3 regions of the Gordonia sp. 135 genome follow, and region 1 is predicted to be linked to each of the others. Evidence: predicted binding sites of a transcription regulator. Region 1 holds the regulator's gene; each other region holds the start of a gene.
What was found. The regulator LexA, encoded in region 1, represses DNA repair genes until DNA is damaged. The targets are predictions, from matches to a motif close to CGAACANNTGTTCG.
Positions count from the first base shown of each region.

Region 2: the regulator LexA is predicted to act here: its motif matches at 1,204-1,217, upstream of ruvC (crossover junction endodeoxyribonuclease RuvC).
Region 3: the regulator LexA is predicted to act here: its motif matches at 1,313-1,326, upstream of GKZ92_RS02585 (DUF222 domain-containing protein).

Region 1 covers NZ_CP046257.1:2,907,154-2,909,399, forward strand. The annotation lists gene GKZ92_RS13085 (LysM peptidoglycan-binding domain-containing protein) at 60-596, opposite strand; gene lexA (transcriptional repressor LexA) at 834-1,541, shown strand; gene GKZ92_RS13095 (putative PEP-binding protein) at 1,519-2,246, opposite strand, start outside.
Region 2 covers NZ_CP046257.1:2,803,691-2,805,936, forward strand. The annotation lists gene ruvB (Holliday junction branch migration DNA helicase RuvB) at 1-13, opposite strand, end outside; gene ruvA (Holliday junction branch migration protein RuvA) at 13-606, opposite strand; gene ruvC (crossover junction endodeoxyribonuclease RuvC) at 603-1,172, opposite strand; gene GKZ92_RS12575 (YebC/PmpR family DNA-binding transcriptional regulator) at 1,281-2,036, opposite strand; gene pdxT (pyridoxal 5'-phosphate synthase glutaminase subunit PdxT) at 2,181-2,246, opposite strand, start outside.
Region 3 covers NZ_CP046257.1:570,078-572,323, reverse strand. The annotation lists gene galE (UDP-glucose 4-epimerase GalE) at 1-311, shown strand, start outside; gene GKZ92_RS02590 (hydrolase) at 316-1,152, opposite strand; gene GKZ92_RS02585 (DUF222 domain-containing protein) at 1,331-2,246, shown strand, end outside.

The DNA of each region.
Region 1 (2,246 bases):
CGCCGCATGCCAGGCCGGTAGTCGGCCGGTCCCTGTGACATCGAGGATACCGCCCGTGCTCAGTGGTACCGGGGGGCGAGCAGCGGCTGACCGACGCGCAGCCCGCTCGACGGGAGGTCGTTCAGCTGGATGATCTCGTCGACGACCGCCTCACGCGGCATCTCGGGGGCGACGCGCGATGCGATGGTGCTCAGCGAGTCGCCCGACCGCACGTGTACGACCTCGGTGCCGACCGAAGAAGGTGTGACCGTCGCGGCGTAGTTCTGACCGACGACCGCGATGACCCACACGGCCAGAGCGAGCCCGACGCCGGCGAGAATTGCCGTCGCCGTGCGCCGACGCCGCCGGATGACGGCCGAGGGCGCGGTATGCGCAACACGCGAGACGGGTACGACCGGTGCACGACCCCGCATACCGACCGGCGAGGCGCACCGGGTGGAGGCGACCCGGCGGACCCGGACCGCCGACTCCGGCACCGGACGCCCGTCGACGGGCCGGCGGCCGTCGCCGCGGCGCATCGGGCGCGGACGCTCCAGGACGTCACCACGGACCGAATCGGTGGAGCGGTCGGGGTCGATGAGAGTGGCGGTGCGCATGATGCCCTCCGTGTTTCCGGTCGAACGCTTGTCCGTGCTCCGACTGCGTCGTCGGCGTTCGAACTGTTCGATTGTCGATCATCTGTTCGATGAACTGATGTTCGATTTGTAGCACGGCACTCCGACACTTGTCTCGCAACACGTCGAACAAATGTTTGATGCGGTCGGCATTCTCGGCTAGGGTCGTCGTCAGACAAGCGATCTACCAGCACGTTCGGAATCGAGAGGAACCCGATCATGAGCGATGACGGCGGTAAGCGCACCGGAGCGCGGGGCGCCGACGAGCCCGTCGCCCCGGCAGACATGGCGGCGGCCGAGGCCTCGCTGACGCCGCGGCAGCGCGGAGTTCTCGAGGTGATCCGCAAATCCGTGCGCGAGCGCGGTTACCCGCCGAGCATCCGCGAGATCGGTGACGAGGTGGGTCTCACGTCGACCTCCTCCGTCGCCCACCAACTGCGGACGCTCGAACGCAAGGGCCTCCTCAAGCGCGACGCGAATCGTCCGCGAGCGGTCAACATCGCACCGAGCGAGCCGCCGACGCCCACCTCACCGACCGGTGGTGCGCTACCCGAGCCCACCTTCGTGCCGGTGCTCGGCCGGATCGCCGCAGGCGGCCCGATCCTCGCGGAAGAAGCCGTCGAGGACGTCTTCCCGCTCCCCCGCGAGCTCGTCGGCGAGGGTTCGCTGTTCCTGCTGAAGGTCGTCGGTGAGTCGATGATCGACGCCGCGATCTGCGACGGCGACTGGGTGGTCGTCCGCCAGCAGAACGTGGCCGACAACGGCGACATCGTGGCCGCGATGATCGACGGCGAGGCCACGGTCAAGACCTTCAAACGCCAGAAGGGTCATGTCTGGCTGATGCCGCACAACGAGCTGTTCGACCCGATCCCGGGCGACGAGGCCGTGATCCTCGGCAAGGTCGTCACCGTGATGCGGCGTATCTGACCTCTTCGTTCTCGAGAACCGCGGCGGCAGCCTCGCGCGCCGCAGCCGGATCGGTGGTGGCGAGCGCGGCTGTCGCCGCGTTTTCGCAGGTCGACCGTGAGACGCCGCCGAGGCGGGCACCGACCGCGGCGGCCGCCACCGGAGCACTCGACAGCGAGGTGACACCCAACCCGACGAGCACACAGGCGAGGATCGGGTCCGCCGCGGCCTCGCCGCACACGCCCACCGGTTTCCCCTGATCCCGTCCGGCCCGCGCGACCGTCGCGATGAGGTGCAGGACCGCCGGCTGCCACGGATCGGTCAGCGATGCGAGATCGGCCGACATCCGGTCGGCGGCCATCGTGTACTGCGTGAGGTCGTTGGTGCCGATCGAGACGAAGTCGACCTCGGCCAGGATCGCCGGCGCGAGGATCGCGGCGGCGGGGACCTCGATCATCACCCCGGCGACCAGTCCGCGTTCCCGTACCTGAGCGGCGAAGGCGGCCGCCTCGGCCGGTGAGGCGATCATCGGCGCCATGACCCAGGGGCTCGTCTCGGAACCCTCGGCGGCGCGTGTGATCGCGTCGAGCTGATGGGCACGGATCTCGGGGTGTGCCAAGGCGATCCGGTCGCCGCGCACACCGAGCGCCGGGTTGGCCTCCTCGGGCTGGTGCACGAAGCGCAGCGGCTTGTCCGAGCCGGCGTCGAGCGTACGGATGACGACCT
Region 2 (2,246 bases), 100 kb from region 1:
GATCGCCGGTCATCACGAAGCCTTGCCCAGCATCGCCAGCGACCGGCGGAGCACGGTCGACGCATCGGCGTCGGGGTTCTCGGCGAGGACCGCGGTGACCGCCTTCTCTGCGGGGGCAGCGGTGAAGCCGAGTCCGACGAGCGCCTCGGCCACCTGATCGCGGATTCCGACTGCGGGAACGCTGCCGGTGGCCGTGTCGGCCGTCGGACGGTCCACCTTGTCCCGCAGTTCGACGCAGAGTCTTTCGGCGACCCGCTTGCCGATGCCGGGCACCGACGTCAGTGCCTTGGTGTCGGAGTCGGCCAGCGCACGACGCAAGGCGTCGGGTTCGAGGACCGCGAGGGTCGCCATCGCCAGCCGCGGACCGACGCCGGTGACCGTCTGCAGCAGCGCGAACAGCGCGCGGGCGTCGGGTTCGGTGAACCCGTACAGCGTCATCGAGTCCTCGCGGACGATCATCGAGGTCAACAGCGTGGCCTCGTCGCCGCGGCGAAGACGGGACAACGTGACCGGGGTCGCCAGAACCCGGTAACCGACTCCCGCACAGTCGATCACGGCGTGATCGAGGGCGATCTCGAGAACCGGACCGCGGACTGACGCGATCATGCGCGACTCCCCTCTCGTGCCTGGGCGAGCCGCTGGCGATGCTTCGCGGCGGCCGCATCGGCCTGTTTCTGCGCGGCTGCCATCCGCTCCATCATGGGTCCGCGCCAGCAGTGACAGATCGCGAGCGCGAGAGCGTCCGCGGCGTCGGCCGGCTTCGGCTTGGTCTGCATGCCGAGAATCCGCGTCACCATCGCGGTCACCTGGGCCTTGTCCGCCCGACCGCTGCCGGTGACGGCGGCCTTGACCTCCGACGGCGTGTGGAACCGGACGGGCACGTCACGCTGACTCGCCGCAAGCGCGATCACGCCGCCGGCCTGGGCGGTGCCCATCGCGGTCGAGACCTGGTTCTGCGCGAACACACGCTCGATGGCCACCACATCGGGCTGGTGGACGTCGAGCCAGTGGCACGCCGAGGTATAGATCGCGAGCAGCCGCTCGGCCAGATCCATGTCGCTCGGCGTGCGCACCACGTCCACGTCGAGTGCGGTCACCGACCTTCCGCGACCCGACTCCACCAGCGCTATGCCGCACCGCGTGAGACCCGGATCGACGCCCATGACGCGCACTCGTACCCTCCCAGGCATCCGAACGATGTTACGAACAACTGTTCGAGATCCTATCGGGGAGAGCGGACAACTCCGATGATCAACACGCCCCCGCGAGGGCGGCGAGCCTCAGTCGTTCTCGAGCTCGGCAAGGACCTCGTCGCTGATGTCGACGTTGCTGTAGACGTTCTGCACGTCGTCGGAGTCCTCGAGCGCGTCGATCAGCTTGAAGACCTTGCGCGCACCGTCGGCGTCGACGGCGACCTCCACCGATGCGCGGAAGCTGGCCTCGGCGGAGTCGTAGTCGATGCCGGCTTCCTGCAGGGCGCTGCGCACCGCGATCAGATCGGTCGGTTCGCTGACGATCTCGAAGGTGTCGCCGAGGTCGGTGACCTCTTCGGCACCGGCGTCGAGCACGGCCATCAGGACGTCGTCCTCGGACTGGCCGTTCTTCTCGAGGGTGACGACGCCCTTGCGGGTGAACAGGTACGACACCGAACCCGGGTCGGCCATGTTGCCGCCGTTGCGGGTCATCGCCGTGCGGACCTCGCCGGCCGCACGGTTCCGGTTGTCGGTGAGGCACTCGATCAGGATCGCCACGCCGTTGGGGCCGTAGCCCTCGTACATGATGGTCTGCCAATCGGCGCCGCCCGCCTCTTCACCACCGCCGCGCTTGCGGGCGCGTTCGATGTTGTCGTTGGGCACCGACGACTTCTTCGCCTTCTGGATGGCGTCGAAGAGGGTGGGGTTGCCGGCCGGGTCACCACCGCCGGTTCGTGCCGCCACCTCGATGTTCTTGATGAGCTTGGCGAACATCTTCCCGCGCTTGGCGTCGATGACCGCCTTCTTGTGCTTGGTGGTGGCCCATTTGGAATGGCCGCTCATGTCGTCGCATCCTTTCCCGGTGCCGGTGCGCAGCGGGTGGTCACCCGCGGAACGCATGCCGGGCCCGTGGCCCCGCATCCGACGATCCTCAAGCCTGCCGACTGCTGCCGCAGGCGCTTGCACTGTCGCTGGTTCGGCACGATCTTACCGACGCACCATCTGCACGAAGTATTCATGTACGCGTCGGTCGCCGGTGACCTCCGGATGGAA
Region 3 (2,246 bases), 2.3 Mb from region 1:
ACCTCGCCGCCGGACACGTCGCCGCTCTGGACCGGATCAGCACCGGCGACACCGGCATGTCGACGTGGAACCTCGGTACCGGGCAGGGTGTCTCGGTCCTCGAGGTCGTCCACGCCTTCGAGAAGGCCAGCGGCAAGCCGATCCCGTACGAGATCGCACCCCGCCGACCCGGTGACATCGCCGCGTCGTATGCCGATCCCACCCGGGCGAACGCCGATCTGAACTGGCACGCCACCAAGACAATCGACGACATGTGCGTCGACACGTGGCGATGGCAGTCCGAGAACCCGACGGGCTACCCCGACGCCTGAACCGTCACCGAGCCGCGTACGAATCGTCGGGATCGATGATCTCGTCGGTGGCCCACCCGATGTAGCGCCGGGCCGACGTCTCGACGACCTCGCGTGCGTCCTTGTCCACGACGACGCCGAATGCGTCGTACAGCCGGTCGAACGGCAGGGCCGTGACCCGGTCGACGATCTGACGAACGAGCCTGGGCGACAACGGGATCATGTTCGGATAGCTGCGCATGAACGTCACCATTCCCGGCTGCATGACACCTTTGACGGTGTCGCCGGTCAGCAGCGCTCCCCGACCGTCGGCGGCGTCCGGTAGGTGCAGCACAGCGCTGCCGGGAAAATGTCCGCCGCACTGGATGAGTCGCACTCCGCCGAGAACCTCGGCTTCGCCGGACCAGAACTCGACCACGGGGTCCGGCCGGGTCAGCCATCGACGATCGAGATCGTTGTAGAAGACCGGGACCCCGCCGAACCGATGACTGAGCGAGACACTCGCGCCGTAGAGGTGCGGGTGGCTGGCGGCGATGGCCTCGACACCGCCGTGCTCTTCCAGCCAGCCGACGAGGGACGGACCGATGAACCCCGGCGGCTCCCAGAGGATATTGCCGTTCAGGGTGGCCACCAGGAATCCTCGTTGCCCGATGCCGACCGCCGGTCGCAGCGACAGCCGGATGAGACCCGGCTCCTCTTCGGCAACATCGAGCGCGTTGTCGGCGTTCTCGTCAAGCCGGGTCCACTGCTGCCCGCTCGTCGGGATCCATTGCCGGTCGTCGTCACAGATCGGGCAGACCTCGGGTAGGTCGGCGTCGGGAGCGAACTCGTTTGCGCAGAAAACGCACATCCACGGCTGCATGGTTCGACGCTAACGCGGGCCCGGTCAACAGGTCAGTGGTTCCGCACAGATTCGGACGGCGAACCGACGAGATGTGGACAATACCAGGCGACACCGACAAAACCCTTGCGACGTATTTCTGGCGACAATCGTTGCAGCACTGGCTAATCGGGTGTACTGTCGAACATATATTCGCACGATGTTTCCGGGGGGGGTGACCGTCTTGACCGAGATCTCTCAGGCTGATGGTCCCACTTCGCGCGCAGAAGAACTTCTGAGTGAACTGCACCGGATCACCACCGAGCTGCAGACTGTTGATCTGACACAGTGTTCGGATGCCGAGCTCGTCGACGTCGCTGCCGAGACCGAACGGGCAATCGCCCGAATGACTTTCGCCGGCGACCGGCAAATCGTCGAGATCGCCGACCGCGACCTGCCCCACAAGACCGGCCACCGCAGCATCACCCAGTTCATGACCCACCGCCTGCGCGTGGCCGACCCCATGCGCCGCACCAGACAACGCCACGCGACCGCCACCCACCTCAGCCCGACCGGTGAACCACTCGAACCCGAACGCCCTGCTCTGGCAGAGGCATTGGCCGACGGCAAGGTCAGCACCTCCCACGTCCGGGCAGTACTCGATGTACTCGACCAGATCCCGCACGCCACCGACCACGACGTCAAAGTCGCCGCCGAACGACAGATGGCCGAGATCGCCGTTGACCACACCCCCGCCGACATCACCGCCCTCGGCTCGCGGCTACTGGCCCACCTCGACCCCGACGGCACACTCACCGACGACACCGACCGCAAACGTCGCCGGAATCTGTACGTGAACCGGCAACGCGCCGACGGCACCGCCAAACTCACCGCCACCCTCACCCCTGAACTCCTTGCCCGGGTCACCATGCTGCTCGCCGTCTGGGCGAAACCCGGCATGAACAACCCCGACGACCCCGACTCCCCGCGGGGGTCGATCGAGGACGCCGACCCCGACGCCGTTGCCGCTGCTGCCGAACGTGATGACCGCACCCCGGCCCAGCTCAACCACGACGCCTTCAACGCCCTCCTGAAAGCGGTGTTGGAGGACGGCATGCTCGGCAAAAGCCACCGCG